One region of the Lysinibacillus sp. Y5S-8 genome, then DNA from elsewhere that is predicted to be linked to it. Evidence: riboswitches for the same ligand, from Rfam matches in the RefSeq annotation. Region 1 holds a riboswitch; the other holds the start of a gene.
What was found. A riboswitch is a leader RNA that binds a small molecule or an ion and turns the genes downstream of it on or off. The one in region 1 is predicted to bind FMN.

Region 1 (15,410 bases):
ATCCTCTTGCGTTAAAACCTTTTGTAAATAGGGAATGTGTAAATGCTGGTCGATTTGTTCCTCTAACATGTCATCAGCGACATCACTTAATAAGGATTGGACTCGCTGAACAACTACCGTCTGAAGTATTTGTTCGTTGATCATTGCATCACAAGTTATCAAATGTACTGTATATTGCTGAAATTTATATTGTTGAAAAATCACATCAGCAGAGCGTTGAAATAGTGATTTCAACATTTTCAAATTGATCATTTGTTCCATTGATGAAATACTTCTCATCTCCTACTGAGCCAGCTCCAGATTAGTACATTTATGAAAAACGATTACCTTCAATAAATACACTTAAGCATATTTTTCCCATGGATGTGCAAAATATTCAAAGAAACATTTGGTCATTATCCAATCATTTTCTTTAGATTAGCCATCTCAATGGCAGACATGGCAGCATCGTATCCTTTATTACCAGATTTTGTACCAGCACGTTCAATCGCCTGCTCAATATTTTCCGTAGTCACAATACCGAAAATAACAGGTACATTGGTTGATAACGATACATTGGCAATACCTTTTGCTGACTCATTACAAACATAATCATAGTGTGTTGTAGAGCCGCGAATAACCGTACCTAAACCAATAATGGCATCATAGTTCTTTGTTTCTGCTAGTTGTTTCGCAATAAAAGGAACTTCAAAAGCTCCTGGAACCCATGCAACATCAATAGACGCTTCATCAACACCATGTCGTGTTAAGCCGTCCATTGCACCGTCCAATAATTTGCTTGTGATGAACTCATTAAATCGACCTACCACAACTGCAATTTTTAAACTCGTTCCAATTAATTGTGCTTCAAATGTTTGACCCATTGTTCTTTCTCCTTTTTAAATAGAAATTTTATTTTCAGTTGTAAGCAATTGACTGCGATATGCTACAAGTGCCTCTATCGATATCATTTTCAAGTCATGCTGTGCTGCGTACTTTATCAATTCCTCAAAGCGTAGCATATGACCATCATCGCCCATGATCTCGCAAATAACACCCACTGGCACACTATGACAAAGCTTCGCCAAATCGACAGTCGCCTCCGTATGCCCTCTTCGCTCTAAAACACCATTATCCTTCGCAATGAGCGGAAAAACATGACCAGGTCGACGAAACTCAGTTGGCTTTGCTTGCTTTTCAATCATTTTTTGTATCGTAAATGCTCGTTCATAGGCACTAATTCCTGTCGTTGTATCCTCATGGTCGATACTTACGGTAAACGCTGTTTGATGATTATCCGTATTGTGCTGAACCATCGGATGTAAGTCTAGCTGCTGTGCAAGCTGCTGTGAAATCGGTGTACAAATTAATCCTCTACCATAGGTTGCCATAAAGTTTATAGTTGCTGGTGTCATGAATTCAGCGAGTGCCAGAAGATCTCCTTCATTTTCCCGATCCTCGTCATCAACCACTACAATCATTTTACCTTGCTTTAAATCCTCAATGGCCTCTTCAATTGCATATAGCACTTTTGTCATCTCCTCGTTCAGTTTGTTAAAAACCATGTTGTGCTAAGTAATCTCTCGTAATGGTTGGTGTTGCTTGCCCTTTTTTCAGGTGCTGTAAAATATATTTACCAACTAAATCCGTTTCGATATTAACAATCGCTCCAGCCTTCTTCATGCCTAATACGGTTTCTTTGTACGTATGGGGAATTAGTGAAATCGTGACACTATTCGTGTCAACATGAAAAAGGGTTAAGCTTGTGCCATCAATCGTAATAGAACCCTTCGGAATACAAAATTTGGTTAGTTCCTCTGACAATTCGATATCAATATAGACTGCGTTGGCAACTGGACGTTTGCGTAAAATTTTACCGACCCCATCCACATGTCCAGCAACAAAATGACCGCCAAATCGCCCATTAGCAGGCATGGCACGCTCTAAATTCACGAAATCCCCTACTACGAGGTGCTGTAAATTGGTTGCGTTGACTGTTTCAGGCATCACATCCATCGTAAGCGTCTGTTCCGTAAAATATGTCACCGTTAAACAAACACCATTAACCGCGATACTGTCTCCAAGCTTGACATCTTCTGCTATCTTGGCTGATTGAACTGTTATTTTCATACTGTCCCTATCGCTTTGCATGGATTTCAGAATGCCAATATCCTCTACAAGCCCTGTAAACATTCCATCACCTACTTTTCATTGATTTAGGCTTCTATCCTTCACTTTTGAAGTCTTATCCATCAGTTTCGAAGGTCTATCCGTCACTTCTCCAGTTTTATCCGTCTCCTCCTTCTCTAGCTCTAGCTATCGATAAAAAACAAAAACCCCTTTCAGCAAAGGGGTTTGGGAGTATAAGACATCAACAAATAAGCCTAATTGAAAACTATTTTTTCCATAGACTGTCATCTCATTTGTTCTTCTCCCATCCAGACTATAACTGTCGGTTTTGGATTTGCACCAAATCAGCTTGCGCTCACGGACTTTGAATTACTTCATCACCGCCGATTGGGAATTTCACCCTACCCCGAAGAACATCTTCTATTCGATTGGCACTAAATAAAAAAACTTCCCAACAAGCTTGTGGGAAGTAGTGTAATAAATGCATAGGCAAATAAACCTTCTAAATTACAATCAATTTAAAAAGCTCGCATTTTTACCCTTCTCCCATCCAGACTATAACTGTCGGTTTTGGATTTGCACCAAATCAGCTTGCGCTCACGGACTTTGAATTACTTCATCACCGCCGATCGGGAATTTCACCCTACCCTGAAGGATTTTTTATTTAGCTAATCTTACGATAACACTATTTTATTCTATTATCCATCCTTCTTTTTAAAAATTTTTCAAAAAGAATTATAGCAGACCAACAATGCATCCAAATTTTTTCGCGTTTGTGAGATCCGCCTGAGGCTTTGAGCAACATAATGTTGGTCACAACGTTATTGCCTGCCACAGGAGGCAGCGTTTTTTGATGGTGTTCCTCTATTTCAGCGGGTGTTTAATCACTCGCCAGCAAGGGAGTCTTCAGCTTAATATAACAATGACTTGATAAATGTAAACGAAATCATTAAACTGATAACATTTAAACTGTGCATGGAACTTCCCTTTCACTAAAACGTTCCTTTACAAGTGACAATTCAGTCCAGTACTTTGGAGGTCATTTACTTGCTATTTTTTAAAAACATCCCATTGGGGCAAGGTGTTTTCTATGCCTTATTAATGCTCTGCTGCGTGCTTTCGATTGTGTTCGTTCATCATAATGAATCATTTTATGATCGACCGATTGCTGAGGTGATAAAAGCTGATGTAGCAGAATCAGAACCAATGACAGATATGTATGATAATGATGATTATTTATTTACACAGCATATTACAGCAGTGATACAAAATGGGCCATATAAAGGGCAATCCATCCATTTGACGAATGACTATTCCGCCTCTGGAGCTTTCGACCAAGAATACCGTGTAGGCAATGAAATCTTTGTCTCCGTAGATAATGACACATTACAGTCAGGGCTAACTGGTACCATTCTTGATTTAAAACGAGATCAAACCCTTCTCATGATTGCGTGGATTTTTATTTTTGTCTTACTCCTTATAGGGAAAAGACAAGGCTTGTTTTCCATCATTAGTTTAATTGTCAATGCATTGATTTTATCATTCGCGTTAGATTTATATGTGAAACATGGTAACCTCAGCTTATTAGTCATCAGTGGTATTTGCGCTCTTCTATTTACGATTATTTCGTTGTTACTTATTAGCGGCTTGAACACGAAAACGTATGCAGCTATTGTGTCTACACTTTTAGGAACCGTTATGGCACTCATCATTAGCTCTGTCGTGATGTGGTTAACTGGTGAAAACGGTCTTCGCTATGAAGAAATGCAATTTTTAACACGCCCCTATCGTACAGTCTTTATGGCTGGCTTATTTATTGGCTCACTTGGGGCTGTCATGGATGTCTCTATCACAATGGCTTCTTCAATCTTTGCTTTATATGAACAAGACCCTACTATTTCTGTGAAGGCACTTAAATCTTCAGGGCATGAAATCGGGAAAGATATTATGGGCACCATTACGAGTATTTTATTCTTTGCCTACCTTTGCGGCTCCATACCGATGGTTATTCTTTATTTGAAAAATTCTTCTACTTTAGGACTCACGCTGTCCTTGAATCTTTCTTTAGAATTAGCTCGCGCCTTAGCAGGTGGTATTGGCGTTGTCCTCACGATTCCGATCAGTCAGTATACTGCTCTATTTTTCATTAATCGAAAGAGGGTTCAAGAATGAATGTAATTGTGTTATTAGCTTTTATTTTATGTCTATTGATGGTCGCGATTGGCGGGAAGCAAGGTGTACGTTCGTTTCTTTCTTTATTCCTAAATTTCGGTGTGCTCTTTGTGACGATCTTTTTAATGACCAACCCTAAAAATAGCCCCATTATCTTAACGTTCGTTGCCTGTACAATTATTAGTTGTATTAGCCTTTTCTATATCAATAAAACAAACAGTAAAACCATTACAGCATTTATCTCCACTATGGTGACAATTGTTGTCTTACTTCTTTTTATTACATTTGTAACGAAAAAATTGATGATTCAAGGATTTGGTGAAGAATCAACAGAAGAAATAAGCATCTTTTCCCTTTATATTGGTGTTGATTTTGTGCAGATTGGTGCTTCCGTCATTATTATGAGTACGATTGGAGCAATTATGGATGTGGCTATTTCCATTGCTACTTCCATGCATGAGATTTTTTATCGTAATCCTTCGATTAGTAGAAAGAAATTATTTACATCCGGCCTAAATATCGGGAGAGATATTTTAGGAACCGATACGAATACGTTATTCTTCGCTTTCTTTGGTGGCTATTTAAGCTTATTAATATGGTTCAAAGATCTCTCCTATTCGATTGGTGAAATCGTCAACTCCAAGGTTTTTAGTGCTGAAATGACGACTATTTTTTGTGCAGGCATCGGCATTGCACTGATTATTCCGATCGCCTCTTCCGTCAATGCCTATTACTTAATTCGAACACGTGAAAAAGCCGAAAAGCTCTCATAAAAGAGTCCAGACCTATCACTCGTTTGTAATAGGTCCGGACAAATCTCCTCCTCTCCTTCAAAAAATGAATGCTATCTCAAAAAAATGTGTCTAAATTATGAAATCGTATAGTAATCGCTCAAATTAGTACTTACATTTGAGAATTTTTTTTTGCTATAGTAAAAAACAGAGCAGTTAGTATCGCGGAGGTGTACTAGCTAAAAGGAATCATGATCGCTGATAATCGACATCACGATTATATCTTCATAGACTTTTTTATAATGCAGAACATGAACTAGTAGAAGCATTGCATCTTATTTTTCTAAATATTCTGTATTTAGATATTCTATGAAAGTCGAACATTTTTGAAGGAGTTTTTTACAGTGAATAAGGAAATAAAAACAGGTCCAATTATGGCTGCTCTCTTAGTAGCCGGCTTTGTAGGGCTATTTAGTGAGACAGCATTAAATATTGCACTAGGGGAGCTTAGCCAACTTTTTAGCGTGGATGCCACAACTATCCAATGGCTAGCAACAGGCTATTTTCTCACATTAGGCATTTTAGTACCTGTTACAGGCATTTTAATGCAAAAATTTACCACTCGCCAAATGTTTATAGTCTCTTTACTCTTTTCAATAATTGGTACCATACTTGCCGCTGTTGCACCAATCTTTGCTGTCTTACTTATAGCACGTGTTATTCAAGCTGCAGGTTTAGCGATTATATTACCATTAACGCAAAATGTGATTTTCACGATTTTTCCAGCTAATAAACGTGGTGGTGCTATGGGGATTATGGGTCTCGTCATTTTAGCAGGACCCGCTTTCGGCCCGACATTAGCAGGGATGATTTTAGATACTCTATCCTGGCACTGGATATTCTGGGTTACCATCCCCTTCTTATTATTCTCGATCATTTTTGGTTTTATCTTTATTCCCAATGTGAATGAAATAAAGCAGCTTGCTATAGATATATGGTCTATTATCTTATCTACGATTGGCTTTGGTGGCATCGTCTATGGTGTAAGTAGCGGTGGAGAATTGGGTTGGACAAGCATCAACGTACTTAGCATCATTTTACTAGGTGTAATTGCCTTATGTTTATTTGTGTTGCGTCAATCGAAAATGGATCATCCTATGTTAAATTTAAGAGCTTTCCAGTATCCAATGTTCGTATTGGGTCTTCTGATGAACATGATTACCTTCTTCAATATGCTGTCTATGCTAGTGGTGCTCCCGATGTATATGCAAACGGCACTGTTGGTGTCAGCCTTTGTAACAGGTTTAATGATGCTCCCAGGTAGTCTACTAAACTGCCTATTAGCACCAAGCATCGGTAAATACTTCGATAAATACGGACCACGTGCAATCATTACCCCCGGAACCATACTTGTTGTGATTGGCTATGGACTTTATGCTTTAAATGGTACCGAAACAGCTACTTGGGCATTAGTGATAACACATATCATCATGATGCTTGGGGTTGGTATGGTATTAGCCTCTGTCCAAACGAATACGCTCAATGCTTTGCCAAGACAATATTTTCCTGATGGTATTGCGATTACACAAACCTCTCAACAAGTATCAGGTGCCATAGGCATTGCTGTAATGGTCTCGTTGTTCTCAGCTAAGCAACAGCAATTCTTAACTGACAGTACAACGAATGCTCAAGAGGCGGCGGCTTCAGGCTCTGCATTTGTCTTTACAATCAGTTTTGCTCTGGCAATCATCAATGTCATGCTCTCTTTCTTTTTGAAAAAAACTCAATAATTTTAGTATAGAAGGGAGGTGTCTCGAAGGAATTTTAAGGCACCTCCTTTTGTTATGTCATTTCCGTTGCAATCGCAGTATTTTCTGATAATATTTACCATAAGATGTTTACGTACGCTCAAAATAGTTGTTGTTTCATGATGCACTAGGTCGTCCATCCTATGTAATATCTTTAAACATCAATTATGCCTTTGACGTAATTGCCGCTGATTTTGCGTTTTCGCGCAGATCAACTTTGCGCCCAGTTTTTTCGAGCTAATGAGTAGATAGTTAACCTCAGACCATCACGTCCTGTGACAGTTAACTGACTTGCATCGTGCAGGCCAACTTCAAAATCTGAGACTTCCGCCGAGGCTTTGGGTTAACATGATGATGGTTACTCAGATATGGCACAAGATGTAGCGTTCTTAACCTGAGTTCAGCTTTTTTAGCGGGCATTTGAACACCCATTGGAGAAAAACAACACAAGTAATTTTCTTTCTCTATAGTACTGCTTCACTTTTGGTACAAAAAACACTTGCTGAATTAAGATAAAACGTCAATTACAACGAGATGGAAAAGGAGAAAATTAGCAATGAAGCATATTATCTTTGATTTTGATGGAACACTGGCAGATTCAACCGCAGTGTTTGCATCAGCATGGAATACATTAGCGCAAAAATATAAATTTAAAGGCATCGAATTAAAGGAAATTGATACACTGAAAAAATTATCGATTTCTGAACGCAGTAAATTATTTGATTTCCCAATGTATAAATTGCCCATGATTTTACCGCAATTTTATAAATTGTATCGTCAATCATTAAATGATGTTCATCTTTTTGATGGAATGAAGGAAGTCCTGATGGAAATTGATAAGAGAGGCTATAAAATCATTATTATTTCCTCTAATTCTAAGGAAAATATTTTAGAATTTCTTAAAATGAACGGTATTCACTGTGTAACAGATGTTCTTTGCTCCAATCGAATTTTTGGCAAGGATAAAGTGATGAAAAAGTTTTTAAAGGACTCAAATGTCAACTCAGCTGACGTGTTATATATTGGGGATGAACAAAGGGATATCGTGGCTTGTAAGAAAGCAGGTGTCCCGATTGTATGGGTAGAATGGGGCTATGATGCCATAGAGGTCGTGCAAAACGAAAATCCTGAATATAAGGTCGCTACACCACAGGAAATTTTAGAGATTATTTAATTATGGGGAAGGATAATAGCATGTTACCTGTCTATTATCCTTTTTTTATATTATTATCCTTTCATCTCACTAATCTGCATGAGCTTTTCTGCCGTGCTATTAACCCCTTTATAGGCATCTGTTAATTCATGTATACTCGCAGCAAATTGCTGTGTAAACGCAGAAATTTGATTTGCTGACGCATTGACTTGATCGATGGATTGTTTAATATTTTCTAGTTGCACTGTAATGCTATCAGCACTTTCTGTACTGCTTTGGGACATTTTTTGTATTTCTGAAGCAACCACGGCAAAGCCACGACCATGCTCACCTGAACGTGCTGCTTCAATGGATGCATTCAAGCCAAGAATTTTGGATTTCATAGCCAAATCCTTTACTAAATTCACAATGTCATTAATCTGCTTAATATCACTTGCCATCGATTCCGAGAAGTTCGATAATTCCTCTAAACGATTGGACACATCCATACTGGAAGTAGCTAATCCTTCATTGGTAGTCGTCATTTCTTCAACAGCACTTGAAAGCTCAGTTGCCAACAAGCGCATACTATCCATTTTTTCATTGGAAATAATGGCACTCACTACACCAATTACCTGACCACCGTCAAAAATAGGCTGTGCAGAGGCAATGTATGCCATGCCAAACCCTTCCGCCCCGCGCTCTTCTTTCACAAAGCGGCCTGAGCTTAAGGCTATTTCCGTTGCAGTCCCTCGATATTTATGTACTGGTTCACCAACCCCTACTTTTAAATCAACACGTTTCCCCGGTTTATAGGCAAGAACTTTCTCTCTATCTGCCACGATGACACAAGCATCCTCTGGATAAGTTGCTTGGTATAAATCAATCGAATCAATAGCTGCCTGTAGTTTTGGATGCATTGTCTTTCCCCTTCTCCCAAAGCTTTTGTAAAATATCTCAATTTAACTATATCATGTCACCTAAAAAAAGACACCAACGTCTAGTGGTGTCTTTTCATGCCATTATGACTTTGTCAATTTTTCTACATATTTCGCTGCCGTTCTGATTTCAATTGTTAGAAAATCATTGCCATAGGTAGCCTTTATTAAAAATGGTACATCATTCGTGTTTTGGAACCTAAAGTCTAAACTGCCGTAGGAAACAGTAGCATCTCTTCCTTTAGGTACATACCCCACATCTAAGGAATGGTGATGACGTTCCACATAGTTAATTGAAATTTGATCGACAGCATTAAACAGGGTTGAAGACGTTTGACAGATTCCACCGCCAATCCCCATAACTACCTTCTTATTAATAATTTCCGGTGCAGGTTGATAGCCATTCGCTTCATCCCTCGGACCCACAATCGTATTAAAAGAAAAATAATCCCCACTACCTACAATAACATTATCGATCGCCCTGGCCGACAGCTCGATGTTTTTATTTCTTCCACTATCTGTGCTATTGAAATATGTCGTATAGGATGCAACAACGACTTCCTCTAATAAAGGAAGATCCTCTAAATAATAGCCACTTTCTGTTACATAGAGCGGCATTTCCACTTGACCACCCGTCGTTGAAGCCTCTAGAATTCGCTCTACTAATTCACTTTCTTTTAAAATAGTTTGCGGTCTTCCTTTGATTACTTGCCCCTCTTCTCCCAATCGATCGAGGACCATTCGTTGATCATAGCCAGTCATTGTGTCTGTTCCTCTCGCCAATTCCTTTGCTAATTGTTCCAGCTGCTTGTGATAGGCTTGCGGATCTGTGTCAAAGCCAAATTCCTTTGGAGAGATTGTTTGAACCATCTGCTGAGTAACGGGATCAATAAGCTCTACAATAGGCTCGATTGGTTGCTCTTGTTCATACGTAACAGACTGCTGAGCTTCTTCATGTTGTTGAATTTCTTGTTCTAGCTTGTTATCATTTACCGCTTTGTCCTGACATCCTACTAGCCCCAGTATACAGATAATACCGCATGTAGCCAGCCACTTCTTTCTCAACCATAAACACCTACCTCTATCTTCATACTACAGAGACATCTTATTCGTAGATTGCTCATAGTGTGTTGTTTTTCGATGATTTTTATTTGTCAATACTGCAAAAACACGCTATATGAAGGCTACCATTGCCATCATTTCCTGTGAAATTTTATGATTGAATAAACCTTTGTACGATATAGAATTGTAAGTACTATATGGGGCAGCTATTTTCTCTTCGCTATCTTTATTTTAGATAAGATTATTCCGCATTTATCATTTATACAGCCTAAAAACATTACTTCTCAAAGAAATAAAATGGCATATAAGGCTAAAGTTTAGTAGAATGATTCTTTAGATTAAAATAAATGACTAAATTTTGTTTTATATTAAAACACTACTTATAACTACATTTCCCACAAATAAAATCTGGAATTTAAAGGAAGAAAAATAAATTGACTAATGATTTAAAAATACGTGATAAGTATATCTACACTTATATTCATCATATTGATGAATATGATTTATGTAGAATGGAGATGCGCTCATTTTTTGGAAAAGATTCTGACTCAAACTATTTAATTAGCGATGTTAAAGTTGATCCAAGCCGTAGCCCATTTATTGAAGAGAGACTTGAGATATTATATGAAGAAAATGATTTAGACGTATTAAAGGATCGTCTTAAGCATTTCAATGTAGGAGAAAACACTTACAAAGTAATTAGTTTAAATAAAATGGTCATAAATACTACTAATAAGATAAACCATGCAGAGCGTCGTAAAATTGAAAGAGAAATTGGATTGTCGATTAACGGAGAACCAGATTTAGACAATCCGGAAATTATCTTGGGGATTATTACTTTAGACGGTCGTTGGTATTTTGGCAACTATACAAAAAGTGAACCCATTTGGCTTAAACATAAACAGAAGCCACACAATTATTCAACTGCACTGAGCACAAGAGTTGCTCGTGCCATTACTAATATTGCAGTTCCACATATTGAAAATGTACGTGCTATCGACCCCTGTTGTGGGATAGGAACTGTCATAATTGAGGGACTTTCAATGGGAATTGATATTGAAGGTCGAGACATTAATTATCATGTATGTCAGGGTTCCAGAAGTAATATCACTTATTTCGGACTAGAAGGCAAAATTACACTAGGACCGATTTCAGAGGTAACGGAGCACTATGATGTAGCGATTGTTGATTTACCATATAACTTATTTACTCACGCATCAAGGGAAGAACAAAGTGAGATACTAAAGCATGCTCGACGAATTTCAGATAAAATTATTATTGCCACAATTGATACGATTGATGACTTAATTGAAGAAGCTGGATTCGAGATAGTTGACCGATGTATTGCTAAAAAACAGTCTTTTTTACGTCAAATTATTTTATGTAAATGAGAAACACCTATTGGTGAAGAATAATAAAATGATGTTAACCCTGTCCTAATTTTAGAACAGGGTTAACATATTGTTGTTCAACTTTTAATATAGAATCTTAACTGAAAACCCTCGTCCATTCTAATTTATAAGAGAAATCATCGGAATTTTAATTATCAACTTTCATCCGTATCGCATGAAAAGTTATTTCTACTAATTAGCACACCTTATTGTCTATAAGCAAGATGAATTCCCGTGAAGAAAGGGGATTACTCGCGAAGCAACAGAAATTACGCTCAAAGTTTACATAAAAAAGAGCATCTACTAGCTATCTAATTAGTCAGTAGATGCTCTATCATTTTCAACTCTTGTAAAAAGCTCAAGTACAGAACAGTGTCCTATTTTATTTTTGAATAAACATTTGTGTCCAATAATGACCATCCTGCACATAGCCTACACCGATATGGGTATAGCTTTTATTGAGAATATTGGCACGGTGTCCTGCACTGTTCATCCAAGCTGTTACAACTTCTTGAGCTGAGCGTTGACCTTTAGCAATATTTTCACCAGCAGCTTTGTACATAATACCAAAGTTTTTCATCATGGTAAAAGGTGTACCATATGTTGGGCTTGTATGGTCAAAGTACTGTTTATCATGCATATCTTGAGATTTATATTTGGCTACTCGGGATAGCTCCCAATTTTCCTGTAATGCTGGCAGACCTGCTTTGGCGCGTTCTGCATTAACAAGTTTAACAACCTCTTGCTCAACCGTTGCCTGTTCCTTTACAGGGATATTGATTTTTTGCCCAGGGGAAATTTGATTCGGATTGGCAAGCTGTGGGTTGGCATCTATTAATTCTTGTACGCCTGTCTCAGTTTTCAACGCTATTTTCCAAAGTGTGTCACCAGATGTCACTGTATAGGATTCAGCTGCCATTGCCGCTGCTGGTACTAATAATGAAGCTGCAATTACTGAAGCGAGTGTTGCTTTTTTTATTTTTTTGAACATGTTCATCATCCTTCCTGTTTGCTCTACTATTATCGTAAATAGTTTCAGAGCCATAATCATCACAAAATATTTGGAAGGATTTTTACAATTGTATGACATCGACACAACACAAACGAACAAAACCCTTTATTACGCTATTTTGCATCATAAGCTTTGTCATCAAGTTGCAATCTTTTTGTAATTGGCATACATTACTAATACATTCAGCTATTTAAAATTACCCAAAATAGCCTATTTTGCTAATTGTTTACGCTTTAATCGATAAATTAGTAGAATATAGAGTCCATCATAAAAGAGCGTTGCCATGGAAATAATGGTAATCAATGGCGTACGGAAGTAGAGATAAAAGCCAACCGCAGCAAACAATGTACCTACCATTTTACAGACGGCAATTCCCATTGATTGACCAGCTAAGTTCCCTCTTTGCAACAATAAAGCGATAAATAACCCTGACATCATAAGATTTTGGAAAAATGCTGTGTACTTCCCTTCAAAATCCTGAAACTCATAGATGATGCCAAAAATCATCAACATGCTGAAAAGTAACGTAACCAAAAAGGAGCCATACAATAACTTTTTACTAAGTATCCTACGATATTCACTTGGCGCATAGCGTAAAAACTGCATTAAAATAAAGATATCCAATACGAGCCAAATGAGTGTAATGTATCGTTGGAGATCATTTTGTGGGTAGATAAAAGCAAAGATAAACTCCCATGAAATATTGGCACAAATAGCGGCCATAGGCATTCCATATTTTTTATCTTGCCACCCTTTATAGATCACCAGTATGTATGTAATTATCCAAAACAGACCCATTCCTAATTGGCAAATTAATAATAGGTTTAGTTCAGTCAATGTTCGCTCTCTCCCCTATATAGCATTCCTCCTACTATATGTGAGGAAATCGATTCATTATGTCTAAAAGTTTAATAGAAGGGTAAAGGAGTAACTAAATATCAAATACATGCAACCTATCCATTCCATAAGTAATCCTATATAGTAAAACGAGGTGATTGAATGAAAACAAAAATTTATGTGGATAATGAACAATTTATCGCTGGGACTACCTTGAAAGATGACATGGAACTAGAGCAAAACAATATGGCTTTGCATATTTGTGATAATGTTCAAGCTATCATCGACAATCGTCAGCATTTAGCCGCTACGTTGAACTGTGATTTGCAGCATTTTATTTGCACCGAGCAAACACATAGTGCGAACTTTCATAAAGTCACATTAGCCGATAAAGGGCGAGGTGCTGAGCAACTCGATACAGCAGTTAAAAATACCGATGCCCTTTATACCATAGAGCCGAATTTATTATTATGTAGTTTTACGGCTGATTGCGTTCCCGTTATTTTTTATAATGCTGTGAACGGACTAGTTGGCGTTATTCATTCAGGTTGGCAAGGAACTGTCAAAGAAATAACGCCCAAATTGTTTGAGCATCTGATGAACGAAGAACAATGTCGACCAGAGGATTTTCATGTCCAAATTGGTATGGCGCTGAGTCAGCAAAAGTTTGAGGTGGACGCAGATGTCTACGAAAAGTTTCACAGCCTTGGTTATGCGGAAGACTTTATGTACTACAATGCAGAAACGAATAAATATCATATCGATAATCAGCAAACAGTAAAAAAACAATGTGAGCTTGCTGGTATTCCAGCTGACCAAATTCAAATTGATGAAACTTGTACGTTCCTTAGCCCAAATGGCTTTTCCTACCGTCAGGACAAACAGGCAGGAAGACATTTAAGCTTTATTATGCGGAAAACATCCTAATAGCAAAGGCCAATTCTTGACGAATTGGCCTCCATTTATTTTAATGTACCTGTACTAATAATGGACGTTTTCACATGGACTTTAACGTCTAATTTACTAATAAGCGCTCTCGTTTTTTCCGTCGTCCATTTCCCATGAGAGTACATTCTAAATTCCTCACTTAAGCCAGCTGGGTCCACCTCTGCTTTATTTAATCGCTCTAAAAAATTACCAATATCCTGTTCAAGCTGTTTATTCACATCTTTTTCTAAATCACTAATGCTTTCAACTGTAAACAAATGAGATTCTCTTTTACCCTTATACTCACTTAATGTACCCTTGATTGTTAAGAAAACCGTTAATTTTGGTGAATTCACGTTCTTATTACTCTCTTTTTTTACACTGCTCTCAATTAAATCAATCATGAGTTTCTCTTCCCCATGCCCTGCGTTTAATTCCAAGTGTAACGGAGCAAGATTTTTCCGTCCATTCAAAGCTTGAATCACCAGTGCTTCCTCTGGTTTAATCAGTTCATGCATCTGATTTCCTTTGAAAATTGCAACACCTTCCACCTCTAATTTATCCCCTCGCTTTTCAATATAAGGTAAAATGGTATCAATTACTGGATTCGTAATTGTATACATAAAATCATGGATATTGGTGTTTGGATTAAAGGCTGTATTAATACTAGGCTCTAATAGGTCATTCAAATAAAAGTTAATATTAGGCTTATCAGGATAGTCTCCCTTTAGAATAGCTTCTGCGTTATCTTTTACAACAGCGATGAGCACTTTATTTCCCACCTCTGCATTGCGATATAAATGCTGAATAATCTTTCTGACATTTCCTTTTCGTGCAAAATCCTCATTGACTAGTACCACACGCAATTGATTGAAAACAATCTTTTTATCTGATTGTTTTTCTATTTTGACTATGCCACTGGACACTAGATCTGTCGTAATGGAAAAGTTTTGCGTATCCTGCTCTGCCTCCGGGGAATATTGGGGAATAGCCACCGTAAGCCTCATTTCATTTTCATCAATGTAATCAAATGCCATCGAATCAACCATTCCGATATCCTCTAACGGCACTTTTAGCTCTTTTCGAGAACAGCCCACAAGTAAAATTAAAACAATCAAACTGAGTATACATAGACGTGTTTTCATACTTGCACCTGCTTTTTCCTTAATAAGTAGATCATGATTAAAAATATTGGCCATATAATTAAGATATAACCTATATAGTTACTTGCCAAAAATAGTTTATCCTGAACTTCTCTCGAAACAGGCATTTTTATAATGACAAAGATCAG
Region 2 (15,410 bases), 320 kb from region 1:
TTAATGAGACAATCGCGCCTATAATTGAAAATATTACTACATTTAAAAGTTCATCCATTATATACCTCATCTATACTTTCTATATAATCTAGTTACTTCACTACTCACCATATACCAAACAGCGCTAGCCTCAGCTCTAAAAAGTGATAAAATTTGATTTTCTGTGAACCCCCTCACACTTAATTTTTTTAGATTCCGTATGTTTGCGAGCATATAAGTTATTCCTGCAAAGTGACCTGCAAAAAATGCAGAAGTAATTTTAGATGTAACATTTGCAGCCTTCATTAGATGATTAGGAAGACCAATCCCAATTGCGCCTAGTGCAAAGCCTTTCCCTAATTTCCCCACAAGAGTCCATTTATTAACATGAGATCTATATTTCTTCTTCCCGTATTTTGCAATTAGAGATGCATAATAACTTATAACTTCTAAAATGGCCCCAATGGCTCCCCCTATTAAAATTTGAGCCCATTCACCATTTGGATCTATATTCATCACAGGATTATTGTTTGCATAAGCATAACCATTCAGTGTTAAAGGATCTATAGTATCTCCACGAATCGGATCTAATGATAAGAACACACCCGTATTTGGATTATAGTAGCGCGCCATTAAATAGTATTGTTTAGTATCTTCATCATATCGATAACTTGCATAACGATAGGGATTAATAGTTGCCATATTACCTTTTTGGCTCAGAATATTTCCCCATGCATCATACGTGTATTCTGCAACAATGTCACCCTTTTTATCTGTTAAGGCTAATACATCTCCTCGATAATTCGTTAAGTAGTAATAAGTTAAGCCCAAATATGTCATTGTTAAAGGGGAACCATTATCGTTATAGGTATAGGATTTGGTAATAACTCCACTTGCATCTTCTTCAAACAAGACTTGATTTGTCAGACCATTATAACGATAATACGTTTCACCATTACTATCTTTACTATATACACGACGTCCGTTTTCATCATAACGATAAGATGCAACTGTAGCACCTGTTGGAGACTTGATTTCTGTTAATTGATCAAAGGCATTCCAAACATATTGGAATACACCATCGTTTTCTACATTTCCGTTGGCACTTACATTATAAGTCTTATCACCAGCAGTCTTCATTTGATTCGCATTATTATAACTATAGCTGGTTGTAGTTGAACTACCGTTTTGCAAAATAGTTTTAGAAGTACGGTTTCCTACTGAATCGTATGTGTATGATATGGATAAACCATTACTGTATTGTTCTTTGATTAGCTGATTTAAAGGGTCGTAAGTGTAAGTGACTGTTCCATCATTATTCGTCACTTTAGTTATTTGCTGATTTTTATCATATTCATATGAATTTGTACGCCAAGTTGTTTCACTATTTGTTTTCAAAGTTTCAGTTTGTAACTGATTCGCCTTATACTTATTTAAAATAACTGCACCATTTACAAAAGTTGTGCTCTCCAATAAGTTGTTTTTGTTCCATATGAAGTTCGCTGATAATTGTCCATCAAGCGTGACTTCGGTAGTTTGACCATTTTCATCTGATGCATACTCAATTGTATTTGGGCCATATTGAATTTTTGCTAAGTCTTTTTCATTTTTATAAGTATACATAATCGAGCGATTTACAGGTGCGTTAATGTCTACTCTTTGTAATAGTTCATTTTCTGAGTGTGTATACGTAACTTTTTGATTGTTTAGAGTATGATTTGTGACAGTAGTGGATAAACCATCTACTTGTGTTGAAAACTGATTAACCCCATTTACTTTCACAATTTGTGTATTGGTGTCAGTTGACGTTGTATAGGCGATTTTTTCACCTGTTGCTTTAATAACCTCGTTTAATGCGCCATCAGCATTATAATTATAAGTTGTTACTTTTCCCTCGGCATTTGTTTCTTTTTCTATGGCATTTTGTGCATTATAGCTTAGAGTCATTTGTTTTTTACCATCAGCATTTGTCACGGATGTTAAATTACTGTTGGCATCATACGTATAAGTCGTTGTTTTATTTGCTGCATCCTCTACTTCTACTAATTCATTTTTTAAGTTGTAGCGATACTTAGTTTTCCCCTTTTTTCCGTCTTCATAAGAGAGAATATTTCCATTAAAATCAGTTACAGTTTCAGTCGTGATACCTAATTCAATGTCTTGATAATTTATTGTTTTTTGATTATTCTCATAGCTTGTACTATACGTTTCAATTTTCCCATCAGGATATTTTACTTGTGTCAAATCCCCATGGCCATTATACGTATAGGATGTTGTGTCCCCTTTAGGTGTTGTAGAGGACTTTAGATTTCCATGCTCATATGTGTTTATAGTTGTTTGCTGATTGGAATCTGTTTGCGTTAAAACATTACTATATTTATCATACGTATAGGATTCTGTTACAGTTTTTGAATCATTAGTGCTTAATAAATTTCCTTTTGTATCATACTTAAAATTTTTAGTATAAGTAGATCCATCTGAGTAGATTACATTTTGTGAAAGAACATTATAGCTTTTCTCATCTAGTGTATAGGTTGTTGTATCACCTGAAGGATCAAATATTTTCGTTACGCTAAAGTTGTTATTTAAACCATAGCGTGTAACTATACCTTCGGGGCTAGTAACAGTTACTATATTGTTTGTTCGATCTAAAGAGTAATTGGTCATAGAATCTACTTGACTGTCTAATGAAGGTTCTGTTACAGATACTAAATCCAATTCACTATTATATCCATAAAGCATTATTTTCTGTTTACTATCAATGATTTTCGTTAACTGTCCATTAGTCGTGTAATAGAATGAAGTAGGTGTTGATGTAGTGTCATCTTTCTTAACCAGTACTCGTGTTAAATAACCATCAGTATACGTATACGTTATATCCTGTTTATTGTATTTTGCATTTGTAATAAGCCCATCAGTATAAGTTAACAGTAATTTTGTCCCTAGATTAGTACTGATAGAAGTAAGCTGATTTGATGTATCATAATTATAAGTGATTGTATTGCTATTTAAATCTTTTTGCTCTGTAATGTATGCTACTTCAATATCTGTATCACTAGTGCTTTCTCTAACTTTAAATGTTGTTATGATACCAGTTTTGCTAGTCAGTTTAAAAGTGTACTTATCCGACATAACTAAAGTATCATAATTACCTGCTGGTGCAATATACTTATCTCCATCCCATGAGTAAACATGGACCGTACCATCTGCATCTTTATATTCGACATTAAAATATTTATCATTATAAAATAATTTCTCTGAACCTGTAAAACTCCAACCATAGCCGAATGGAGATTTTTCAAAATCCTTACTATTATACGTTCGAGTAAAATCTAAACCAAATCCTCCATAGTTGAATAAGCTAAAATCTGTGTATTGAACAACATTATTATTTGTGCCTAAATTTACATAGTTCGTTCCATTTGAAATATCATGTGTGGCATAATCCCAATAGTCTTCTAAACCTAAACGGTTGGGTGTTTTATAAGTAACGACAAGTTTCGGTTTATAAGCGAGTGGGTTGGTTGTGCTTTCACTACTGATGAACTTTTTGTAAATCATTGTACTTTCTGAAGTACTTTTTAATAATAAACCAAGATTCGATTCTGGATTATATAGCCACCCACTCACCATATTCGTTGGAATAGACCATCGTTGAATACCTTCTTCTATATTACTCGGTACTGAAGAGACTCCTGTAACAGTTGAAAGAGGCGTGGTATTATAATCTCCCCCTACTGTTGTCCAGACTCCTGCTGTTGAATAGTTATTCCATGTTGCTGTATTTTCATCCCATGAACGTTTCATCGCATGCATACTTAAATTAATAGGAGTTGGATCATTGGTTGAAGATAGATAAAGACTTACATCCGCGGACATAATAATGCTTTTTTCTGGGATAGGTGTTACATCAAATTTCAATAAACTTCTAACAATATTCCCGTCTGTGGCTGTACCTGTAGCTAATTCTGTGTCATTTCCTCCAGTTTGGGTTGGGAATTTTTTACGTATTGTTGTATCCACCATTTTAGAGTTTCCTTGAATACGTACAATTGTTGGATCAATGACGATCGGATATTGTCGTTTATTATCCTGTAGCCAAGCTGCATCAGGAGTTAAATCAATCCATAACGTATTGTTTTCTTTTCGTGTTTTTAACGTGATATTATAAGATTTTGCTTCTTCAGGTATAGAATTTGTACCGTCAATAGATTGAAAGCCTACAGGTTTATAAGCATCATACATAAACGGAGCTTCTATAACATAAACCATCTCCCCCGTTTTAGCGTCCTTTAAATGGATTTGATTATTAATTTGTTCATATGTTAAATTTTCAAGGGATAGCTGATATGAGAAGGTTTGTGGTAAACCTTTTTCGGGCTTTTTGTTAATTATAATATCTTCTTTTACAAAGTTTTCTCCAACAGAATATGTAGTCGAAATATTATCAAAAACATTTTGGTACTCAATTTGGTTATCTGTAGCAACCCCGATAACCTCTTTAGCAGGAATTATTTCACCTTTTTGTTCCATTTCTTTTAATCCAATATTTAGGTTGTATTGGTTATCTGCTACTTGTACGTTGTTCGTTTCCTCTTCAAGTTTTTCATCAAATGTCACAGCAAAGTTATTGGCTTTATTTTCAAATTGCCCTTTGCCATTATTTTTCTTTTTTTGTAGATCGTTATCAATATCTTTCCAGTTACCTTTATTATCTTTAAAATGAATAGGTGCTTCATATATTTCAGTTGTATAAGTACCATCAGAATTGTTAAACGTTTTAGAAGTTTGCGTACGTTCTCCTACTACTTCAGTTTTTTCGCTTCCTTTCATATTTTTTTGGGGATTTTCTTTGGCAGCAACACTTGCAAAATTCCCAAAAGGAATAAAGGCAATGAACATTGCCAAAACAATCAATTGAATGAAAATTTTCTTTAGCAATTAGTTTCCTCCTAATAATTGTGATTTTTGAAACATTATCTATTATAGACAGACACCCACTATTAAGATGGTGCTAAACTAACCGTTTTAGATAGTACATTATGGGAATTAATATATATAAAGGACTATAGTCATATGTATAAAAATGATTAAACCATAAATCCTATACCGTCAAAAGATTTACATTAAATATCATGTGTAGCTCGCTTCTAACTAAAAATCCCTTCATTTACACGTAATAGACTGCAAATAAATTGCACTAACGTGTAGATGAAGGGATGTTCCAATTTAAGACTAAATTTAAAATTTACTATGTTTTTGTTCAAAATAAAGACTTTTTTCTAATGCTTATCTATATATTCCTCAATGATCTTTTGTGCGAGCCTACTATCGGTTATGTTCAATTTTTTAGCTAACTCAGATAGTTGTAGATGATATTCTTTTTCTAGAACAACTACAACACGTTTGTCGAAGCAAATTACATGTAGTTCCTGACTAAATAGCTGTATCTCGCCGTTAATAGTAAAATTATTTAATTCTAATAATCTTTGGACATGTTCGCTGTCATTAGCCACTTTCCAACTATTCATTTTTATGCGTACATTTATATGCTCTTCTGTTTAATATTATCTGAGCCCAATACTCTTACCTGAACCACAAGTTCGTCCATAGATCATACTATCAAAGCTCTTTATAGATTTCATCTTTCTTAATAAATGCTACAAATAGATTTTTATTAATTCATCGCACTTAAATAAAGATCTAACGAATCATTTACTTCTGCTACTACCAACTGAATAAAATCATCATAATTTTGCATTGTATGTGCTTTATCCAACGCTTCATAATAAGCTAGACGATTTTCCACTTTAATAACTACTGGTGGATAGCCATCTTTCATCAGCTCAAGGTTCAATAATAATCTTGATGTACGGCCATTACCGTCGATAAATGGATGAATGCCAACAAAAATCGCATGTAGCATAGCCCCCTTGACAACAGAATGTAATTGAATACCCTCGGTATTATACCAACCCATTAACTGGTCCATCCTTTCACGAATGAGGAGGGGAGCTGGGGGTGTATGCTTTGCACCTGAAATAAACACTTGTTGATCACGGTAAACACCCGCATACTCGTCATCTATCCCCTTCAACACAAGACGATGAAGATTTTTAATTTGCCACTCAGATAAAGGTTCTTTTTTTTGAACAATTTCTTCTACATACGATATAGCATCACGGTGATTAATTACTTCTAAATGTTCCCGCATCGTTTTTCCGCCGACTGTAATTCCCTCAAGAACAACTTTTGTTTCATTAATTGTTAGTGTATTGCCCTCAATTGCATTAGAATTATACGTCCATTCTAGTAATAACTTTTCTCGTAAACTTTTCAATGTATATTTAGGAAGTGGTCGAAGCCTATCTAAACGTTCTTTTTTTTCATTGATTTGTTCTAACACAATGCTTCCTCCTTCCAACTTTTTATCTTACTTATTTATGCTTTATTATACCGATTCAATAAAAAAATTACACTGTAACTATTTAAATGATTTGGTGGTAACCCTTACTTAGAATACTAAGATTTTATAAATTGCTATGAATAGTTCAGTTGTTAAGAACAAACAAGAAGTAGTATTCTTTTTCCTACTGATCACTCTTTCAGCTATTTATATATCTACGTTTCATATCAAAGTCATTGGCAACTACCTCTCCCTAACAATTTCCTATAATTTCTATTGTAAAGTATTATTGATTTGATATGAATAAGGAATGACAAGTGGTTGATACAGGTCACTACCCCAATATCGGAAGTTACGCCCTCCTTTGTCCCGATAAGCTCTGTAAACGTTTCTAAAACTCCAGTGGCATGAACTATTCGCAGGGCATGAACAGTAAATTCTCTGCACGCAATCGCTCATTTTCACGTTCCAGCTGTTGAATTTTTTGCGCAATTCATCCTCTCGTGTACGCGCTTCTGCTGGTTTTGTGCGGCCACGTCGATCTTGAAGCGCTTCTTCACCATCTTGTTCAAATTTACGCACCCATTGATACACTTGTTGGTAAGACACCTCATATTGTGCTGCCGTTGCTTGATAATTTTTCCCTTTTGCTAGGCAAACCTTTGCAATTTCAATACGTTCTTCTACGGTTGTTTTTCTTCCTTTAGTCATAGCTTGGCTCATTACTTTACCCAAATCATTTAATTCACTATGACTAGTATCGATTTTCAACCACTTTTTGAATACTAATAAACTGCAAATTCCATATTTGGCGAGAATGTCAAACATGGAGTAGTTCTTCGTTAAATAATCTTCTACAGCACGCAGCTCCCATTCTTCTGAGTACTTCTTATTTTTCTTAGAGCGCACCCCACCATATTTATAAAGAGCACGCCAGGCATATAGAGTGGTCATGTTTACAGAAAACATCATGCAGATTTCTTCGAGAGTATGACGATCTTCCTCTAAATGTTGAAGTACTAAAATTTTTACATCTGGTGAAAATGATTTTTTAGGCATGATAAAACTCCCCATTTGATCAACAGATTTTATTTTTTAATCTGTCTACCTAATGGGGAGCATATTAATCCATGCATTCTTGGCTTTCTTGTTATTTAATTGGAATCCAAATTTCAGAATAGGAGTCAGGACTATAGGCATCCTCTTCAGGATAAACCTCAAGTTCCGCTGTTCCTGCTGGTTCGTATGGATTGGACGGGAACCACTCTGAATAAATTTGCTTCCACGTATTTTGCATCGCATCTGGCATAGGGCCATGTACTTCAAAGACAACCCATTTGGAGGCAGGTACTTCCATTGTTAATAGATCTTCTCCTACTTCCCCTACATGATCTGTAGCAATCCAGTAATCAATGAAACCCTTTTGTCCTTGGTTTGTATTTGGTACACAAACACCTAGTACTCCATTGATATTGCCATTATTTAATTGGTATAGTTGATGGTCGAAGCCACTTTGATTTACCTCTTGCCAAAATAGAGGAATTTCTCGTGTGTTCTCCCCGTCTTGACAGTTGTACGTTCTTTTCACCCCAACAATTTGAAACTTTTCTTTTTCTACGATTTTATACTTCATTGGTTCTGCTCCCTTCAAGCTTACCTGGATGACCAGGCGATTGTATGATTGTAATGGCCCTTGTTTCTTTCTTGCTTCACTAGGCGTTATATGGTGCTGCTTACGAAACGCTTTTGTAAAAGCTTCAGGAGTTTCATAGCCATATTTGTAGGCGAGATCGATTATTTTTTGTTCCGTGCCTATTAATTCTTGTGCAGCTAATGTCAATCTTCTTCGTCGCAGATAATCTGCAATGGACATATCCGTCAAAATTGCAAACGTTCGTTGAAAATGAAAGACAGATGAATTAACCTCCTGTGCAATCTGTTCAATCGTAATGTCCTCTAATAAATGATCCTCCATAAAATTAATGGCCTTTTGAATCGACTCAATCCAACTCATTGCTTTCACTCCTTGATTCCATCATAAAATAGATATTGCTGTATAACCTGTCTTTTTATGCTAACTTTGGACAGGTTAAAAGGGAAGTACTTTCCCGACGATTCTCCCTACTTATTTTCGCCCTTCACCCTGCACATATTTACAACTACGTTCTTTAATAGGTAAATTAAGTATAAACAGAAATGAAATGGAGGTTTTTTCTTGGGAAAATGGCAAGGTGCTGCTGCTATTTGTTTGAACGATAACAATCAATTATTAATGGTTTTACAAGGAACGGTGGAAGAAGAAAAAACGTGGGCTGTTCCATCAGGTGGTAAAGAAACAGCGGAAGATTTTAAGGCTTGCTGTATTCGAGAGGTTTATGAAGAAACGGGCTATATAGTAGCTAATCTAAAAGAAATTTATTGTAAGCAGAATGAGTCTGTGGAAGTTCATTACTTTGAAACAGTTATGATTGGCGGACAAATGATAATTCATGATCCTGACGAATTAATTTATGACATTGCTTGGAAATCAAAAAATGAAGTGGCCCAATTGTCATTAACTTTTCCAGAAGATCGTGCCTTTCTTTTATCTTTATTTCAATAAAAAAGTCACGTCTTAATGACATGACTCATCTCAAATACATATTGCTAATCGTTTTGTTGATAAATAATTAAAGCAGAATGGATGACTGTCTGTTCGCCAATATAGAGCGTATTGTATTTGATATCAAGTATTAAAAAGCTTCTTAAATCTACTAAAGCCCGGTTAATGTCATGTTCAAATTGCACAATATCATTGTTTTGAATGGTCACAACCTGGGTCGTTTGTGTCATTGCCCACACTCCTTTTCTCTAATAATAGATGAAAAGAAAGGAAATGTAAAAGTGTTGGAGCCAAAACAGCTCCAACGCTTTTTAGTACATCGTTAAATACTCCTCACGTTCCCAGTTGTGGACGCGTGTGCGATATTTATTCCACTCAATTTCTTTGGCGGCTGTAAATTTATCATAAATATGATCACCTAGTGCATTACGAACAATGGTATCCATCTCTAATTCAATCAACGCATATTCCAATGAAGAAGGTAAGCTATCAATTCCGTTCAACTCTCGCTCTCCTGCTGTCATTTTATAAATATTACGATCTACTGCTGCAGGTGGCGTTAAATCTTTCCGTATGCCATCAAGTCCAGATGCTAAAATAACAGCCATTGCTAAGTATGGATTTGCGGCTGGATCAACTGAACGCAATTCAATTCGAGTAGATAGTCCACGAGCTGCTGGAATACGAATTAGTGGTGAACGGTTTTGAGCAGACCACGCTACATAACAAGGAGCCTCATAGCCAGGCACTAGTCGTTTATAGGAATTAACAAGTGGATTCGTAATAGCGGTAAAGCCGTGTACATGCTTTATAATCCCTGCCATAAAACTACGTGCCGTTGCACTTAATTGTAAGTCTGCATGTTCATCATAGAAGGCATTTTTATCACCCTCGAATAATGATAGATTAAAATGCATTCCTGAGCCGTTTACACCGAATAATGGCTTTGGCATAAATGTTGCATGGAGACCATGCTGTGCAGCAATGGTTTTTACGACTAACTTAAACGTTTGTATGTTATCACATGCCTCAATGGCACTAGCATACTTAAAATCAATTTCATGCTGACCAGGTGCGACTTCATGATGAGAGGCTTCAATTTCAAAGCCCATTCCCTCTAACTCTAAAACGATATCACGACGACAATTCTCTCCCAAATCTGTCGGTGCTAAATCGAAGTAGCCCCCACTATCATTTAACTCTAGTGTTGGATGCCCCTTATCATCCAGTTTGAATAAGAAAAACTCTGGCTCTGGCCCTAAATTAAAGGAAGTAAAGCCTAACTCCTCCATTTCCTTTAAAACGCGTTTCAAATTGGAGCGCGGATCTCCTTCAAACGGCGTTCCATCTGGTCTGGCAATATCACAAATGAAACGAGCCACCTTGCCTTTCTCAGCAGTCCAAGGAAAAATCACGAATGTATCAAAGTCAGGCTTTAAATACATATCAGATTCCTCTATACGCACAAAACCTTCAATGGATGAACCATCAAACATGACTTTATTATCTAATGCTTTTTCTAACTGACTGACAGGGACTTCCACATTTTTGATTGTTCCTAATATATCCGTAAATTGTAGGCGAATAAATTTCACATTTTCTTCCTTTACTCGGCGTATAATATCTTCTTTTGTGTAATGTTTCACTCTTCACCACTCCAATGTAATTTTAGTTAACATACATTTTTATAACTGTTCTTAAAATACATGAAAATTGAAATTCACGCAATAGATATGTAAGGTTTTATAACATAGTTTTTTTAGAATATATTTATCTTGATTTTCGATGCATAAAAAAAGTGTATCCATTTCCACAATGGATACACTTTTTTTATTTTAATATTGTAATAGCATATTAATGAACACAACTAGAATAACAATCGGTACAACGACTAACATTAACATACGATATGTTGCATAATAGCCCTGTCCTAAGTGACTACCCATTAACAGTTCTTTCCTTACAAATTCCTTATCCACTATGTGGGCAATAAAAATCGCAATGAATAAATTTCCTAATGGCAGCATTATATTCGACACTAAAAAATCAGTGGCATCAAAAATACTTTTCTCAAAAATGGTTACATCCGATAAAACACTAGAAGAAAGTGCCGCTGGAATAGCCGCAATCAATACGACTACACCAAGTAAAAGCGTCCACATCGGACGAGATTTCTGACTATGCTCCATAAATGCCGCTACGATAATCTCATATAAACTAAATGATGACGTTAATGTAGCAAATAAAAATAGCAATAAAAACATCGCTAAAAATAATTCTCCAAACGGCATTTGACTAAAAGCTGTCGGCAGCACCATGAACAACAAGCCCGGTCCCGCGGCTGGCTCTAAATCAAAGGCAAACACAACAGGGAAGATTGCTAAACCCGCTAAAAATGATACAAGCACGGTTAAGAGCACAACAGAACCTGCTGAATTTGGAAGGCTGACATCTTTTTTTAGATAGGAACTATATGTAACAAGACAAGAAAATCCTACAGCTAATCCAAAGAATGATTGCCCTAACGCTTCTAATAATGCCCTACCAGTAATATTTGAGAAATCAGGCCATAAGAAGAATTTCACTCCCTCCATTGCGCCATCTAATGTAACAGCACGCACAACCAGAACAATGAACATCACAAAGAGTAACGGCATCATCCATTTATTCGCCTTTTCAATACCATTTTGTACACCTAATGAAATAACGAGTACGTTAGCTAATGTAAACAAAGCTAAACCTACTAGCGTAATCCAAGGTGTACCTATAATTTTTCCAAATAGCGCAGCTGGATCAATCGCAGGATCTATCACAGTACCAGCGACACCTAGCCCGCTGTAAATAAAGATCCAACCTCCAACAACACTATAAAATGTTAATAATAAAAAACAACCTAGCACACCCATTCGGCCAATCCAAGCCCATCCTGGTTTTGTCGGAGCAACCTTTTTATACGCGGTTACCGCCTCCGATTGTGTACCACGCCCTAAAACATACTCGGACAATAGCATTGGCAACCCTATTAATAACGTAAATAACACAAAGATTAGGAAGAATGCACCTCCACCACTTTGCCCCGTTACATACGGTAGCTTCCAAATTGCTCCTAGTCCAATGGCAGCACCCGCTGATGCTAAAATAAATCCTAATTTACTAGACCACTGTCCCTTTTTTTCACTCATCTCTTCAAACTCCTCAAACTTTCTAAACTCCCCTCTATTCTACATGAAAATGTGTTCTTCGACTAGATTATAATAATAAAGCACTAGAGCACGATCATTTTTTACTACCTTTTTCTAATTTTATTCGTCCCATCACTTCTTCCCACAAAAAAACCTCGAGCTAACTACTCGAGGTTTATCGTCCATTATTTTGCTATATACATAGAGCGCTGGCGGTCGATCCATTTGCGCATTGTAGTAAATAAAAACCCCATAATAGCTGTTAATAAAATACCTTTTACAATATTAAACGGTAAAATTCCAGCGACGATCATTTTATAAAGGGAGTCACCTACAACAGGTTCCATACCAAGGAAATATGTGTACATCGGTAAAAATACAACATAGTTCAAAACGCTCATTCCTACTGCCATCACGACTGTTCCTGTCGCTAAACCTCCAACAAGACCAGCAGTCGTTTTAAAACGATTAAAAATAAAGCTAACTGGCAAAATAAATAAAATGCCTGTTGTAAAGTTGGCAATATGCCCTACTGGCACACCTGTTGGCGTACCCGAGAAAATCCAATCCAACACATTTTTAAATAATTCTACTAAAATACCAGCTACAGGTCCCATTGTGATGGCCGCTATTAATGCAGGCATATCACTAAAGTCCACTTCCAAAAATGCTGGGAACGGCGGTATTGGGAAATTAAAAAGCATTAATAAAAACGAAATACTGCTCAGCATACCAATCGTAATAAACGATTGAAGTTTAACATTTTTCTTCATAGAAAACTCTCTCCTCTTTGCTGATTCAATCTCGCAAGAAGAAAGGTGACGATCTTTCAATTGTTAGCATGAAAAAACCCTTATGCATTAAAAAGCACAAGGGAGAAAGGTATGACGAATAAGCGTCAATCTAAACTATTTTTTGAGCACTATTTTAAAAGCCATACAAAAAAAGCGCTCGGTCATAGTTCATTTCATAACAATGAATGACGATCGTACCTCCATCTTCTCCCATCCAGACTGTAACTGTCGGCCTTGGAATTTCACCAAGTCAGCCATGCAAATAAATTTGCACAGGTCGCGGGCTAAAGAGTTTTGCCTAAACCATTCGAGTTAATGAATAAACATTAACGGTTTACCACTCTATTACCGCCGGTCGGGATTTTCACCCTGCCCCGAAGATGAATCACTATTATTTTATACTACAGTTTTACTATAAAGAATTATCAACAAAAAGTAAATAGGTCTGCTCAAAAAAACCTATTAGATTTGTATGTTTTGTTTTAAAAAAAAATGGAGCATCCTCACCGAACAGGAATGCTCCATTTCTTACTTTTATTTTCTTTGACTAAGGCATGTATTGTTTATTTGGCCCTACAGGCTTTGGTAAATACGTTTTTAAATCAAAGCCTTCCCAGCTTCCTTGGACCACATTATTTAGGCGTAATTGTTGGTCAAAGCTAGCAGCCGTTAACATCATGGCCTCAATCAGTTGTGTGGCACGAATCGGTTCCATTGATGTTAAATCAAGTGGAAGATCAAATGCAACGACTACGCCCTCTGCTTCCTCTGTGACCGTATATGTTACGTTTTCAGGAACAACCGACACATAGACATCATTATTTTTATTTTTCATCAGTGTGAGCGCCTCTGTGACATTTGCAAATGTTTGACGGAAATCTGGTGATAAATATTCTGCACCTGTACCATCTTGGTATAAATAATAATTATAATGCTTGGCGTTCGTTAAAGACATAGGTGGACTTGGCTCACCTTCTTGAGAAAACTCATAAGGTGTTCCATCTTCATTTTGAATCTCAACTTCCGTATATTCAGAATCAGAGAATGTATCCTCCAAAGTTCCTTTGTACTCATTGACAGTAGCAGAAGCAACATCATAGCTATTGTCCTTTGGCAGTACATGGACAAGCTTATCGTCCTTCTCCTTCAGCTCACCTTTGTAAGGATGGTAATCAGTAAATCCTTTAGCTTTCTCATCTATTTGAGGCGCGTATTTTTCATACATCTGTAAAGTAGAAGGTTTTTCTGTTCCAAAATCCGTTGCTACTCGCTCATTTGGTATCACATACGTCATTGGTACACTTTCCGCATCTCGCCCTGCTAAGCCAATACGGAAAACGACAGCATCTTTCACATCTTCCTCATAGACAGATGACCGTAAAGATAACATGCGCTCATGCTCTGCTACGATAGGAGATTGGAGTGCTTCGTCTTGCGTAGCAGCCTCCTTTGGAGAAAGATCTTCCTGTACAGTAGAATAGGCAGCCGTATCGGTAGTACTAGCTTGATCTTTATGTCCAACATCATTATTCATGACCATTGAGCCTACAAGTATCGTTAACACAAAAACTGCTGCAACGCTCATAAAAATTGGCATTTTACGAAGCTTAGATCGTGTTGTTCGTTCTTCTTGGATGGAGGAATTACTTTGCTTTTGTTCATCCTCTTTTGGTTGTTGTATCGCTTCTTGAAGGTAACTGTTATCCTGCAAGCGAGCATCTGCCATTAACCGATTTAATATGTCCTCTTTTGAACGGTGGTCAGAAAGCTTAGGGGCATTGTTCAATACATGTTCAAGCTGCTCATCATCAAATGGCTTATGCGTCATTGCCGTTTCGCCTCCTGTTCTCTAATCGGCTGTAGCTGTTGCCTTAAAAATTTTATGGCTCGATGCTGGGTTGTTTTTACCTTAGCTTCTGTCCAATCTAATATTTGAGCAGTTTCTGCAATCGATAAATCCTGAAAATAGCGCATAATAATGACCATTTTTTGGTCCCCTGTACAGTTTTCCAGTGCTGATGCTACTTGCATAAATTCATCACTGGCCTGTAGCATATCTTCCGGTGATGGTGTGGTTGAATGGAGCTGTTCCGTTTCCCAGTCAAAGAAATCAAGTGAATGCTTCTGGCGTACAGCCTGCTTTCTAAAATGATCAATCGCTACATTTTTGGCAATAGCAAAAAGCCATGTTTTCTCACTACTATTACCTGCAAATTGATCATATGAGCGCAATACTCGTACGTAAACTTCATGTGCTAAATCTTCAGCCAATGTACGGTTTTTTACTAAATATATTAAAAACTGGAACACGTCTTGGTGATATGCATCGTATAGTCGATGGAACACGGAGTCATTCAAAGCACTCCACCCCCGTTCTATAATATTTGTCGTCTTACATTCGTGAAAGTTACAGCCAATTAATAGCAATACATGTTATTAATCGAACG

Region 2: linked by a shared signal. The riboswitch ahead of V6670_RS06240 (ECF transporter S component) and the one ahead of ribE (riboflavin synthase) in region 1 are both predicted to bind FMN.

What each region holds. Positions count from the first base shown of each region.
Region 1 is NZ_CP145889.1:1,652,360-1,667,769, reverse strand. It holds gene V6670_RS07835 (spore germination protein) at 1-261, opposite strand, end outside; gene ribE (6,7-dimethyl-8-ribityllumazine synthase) at 396-863, opposite strand; partial or broken gene ribB (3,4-dihydroxy-2-butanone-4-phosphate synthase) at 918-1,508, opposite strand; gene ribE (riboflavin synthase) at 1,534-2,172, opposite strand; FMN riboswitch at 2,402-2,527, opposite strand; FMN riboswitch at 2,644-2,769, opposite strand; gene V6670_RS07815 (YibE/F family protein) at 3,157-4,281, shown strand; gene V6670_RS07810 (YibE/F family protein) at 4,278-5,054, shown strand; gene V6670_RS07805 (DHA2 family efflux MFS transporter permease subunit) at 5,417-6,802, shown strand; gene V6670_RS07800 (HAD-IA family hydrolase) at 7,377-7,994, shown strand; gene V6670_RS07795 (methyl-accepting chemotaxis protein) at 8,048-8,872, opposite strand; gene V6670_RS07790 (VanW family protein) at 8,975-9,955, opposite strand; gene V6670_RS07785 (RNA methyltransferase) at 10,465-11,343, shown strand; gene safA (SafA/ExsA family spore coat assembly protein) at 11,726-12,334, opposite strand; gene V6670_RS07775 (hypothetical protein) at 12,566-13,192, opposite strand; gene pgeF (peptidoglycan editing factor PgeF) at 13,355-14,119, shown strand; gene V6670_RS07765 (Ger(x)C family spore germination protein) at 14,155-15,264, opposite strand; gene V6670_RS07760 (GerAB/ArcD/ProY family transporter) at 15,261-15,410, opposite strand, start outside.
Region 2 is NZ_CP145889.1:1,328,627-1,344,036, reverse strand. It holds gene V6670_RS06285 (hypothetical protein) at 1-58, opposite strand, end outside; gene V6670_RS06280 (DNRLRE domain-containing protein) at 67-4,920, opposite strand; gene V6670_RS06275 (Fic family protein) at 5,657-6,385, opposite strand; gene V6670_RS06270 (helix-turn-helix domain-containing protein) at 6,659-7,444, opposite strand; gene V6670_RS06265 (AraC family transcriptional regulator) at 7,536-8,399, opposite strand; gene V6670_RS06260 (NUDIX hydrolase) at 8,601-8,987, shown strand; gene V6670_RS06255 (sporulation protein Cse60) at 9,032-9,217, opposite strand; gene glnA (type I glutamate--ammonia ligase) at 9,299-10,633, opposite strand; gene V6670_RS06245 (sodium-dependent transporter) at 10,823-12,169, opposite strand; gene V6670_RS06240 (ECF transporter S component) at 12,355-12,942, opposite strand; FMN riboswitch at 13,162-13,349, opposite strand; gene V6670_RS06235 (RNA polymerase subunit sigma) at 13,511-14,791, opposite strand; gene sigX (RNA polymerase sigma factor SigX) at 14,788-15,342, opposite strand; gene V6670_RS06225 (ATP-binding protein) at 15,400-15,410, opposite strand, start outside.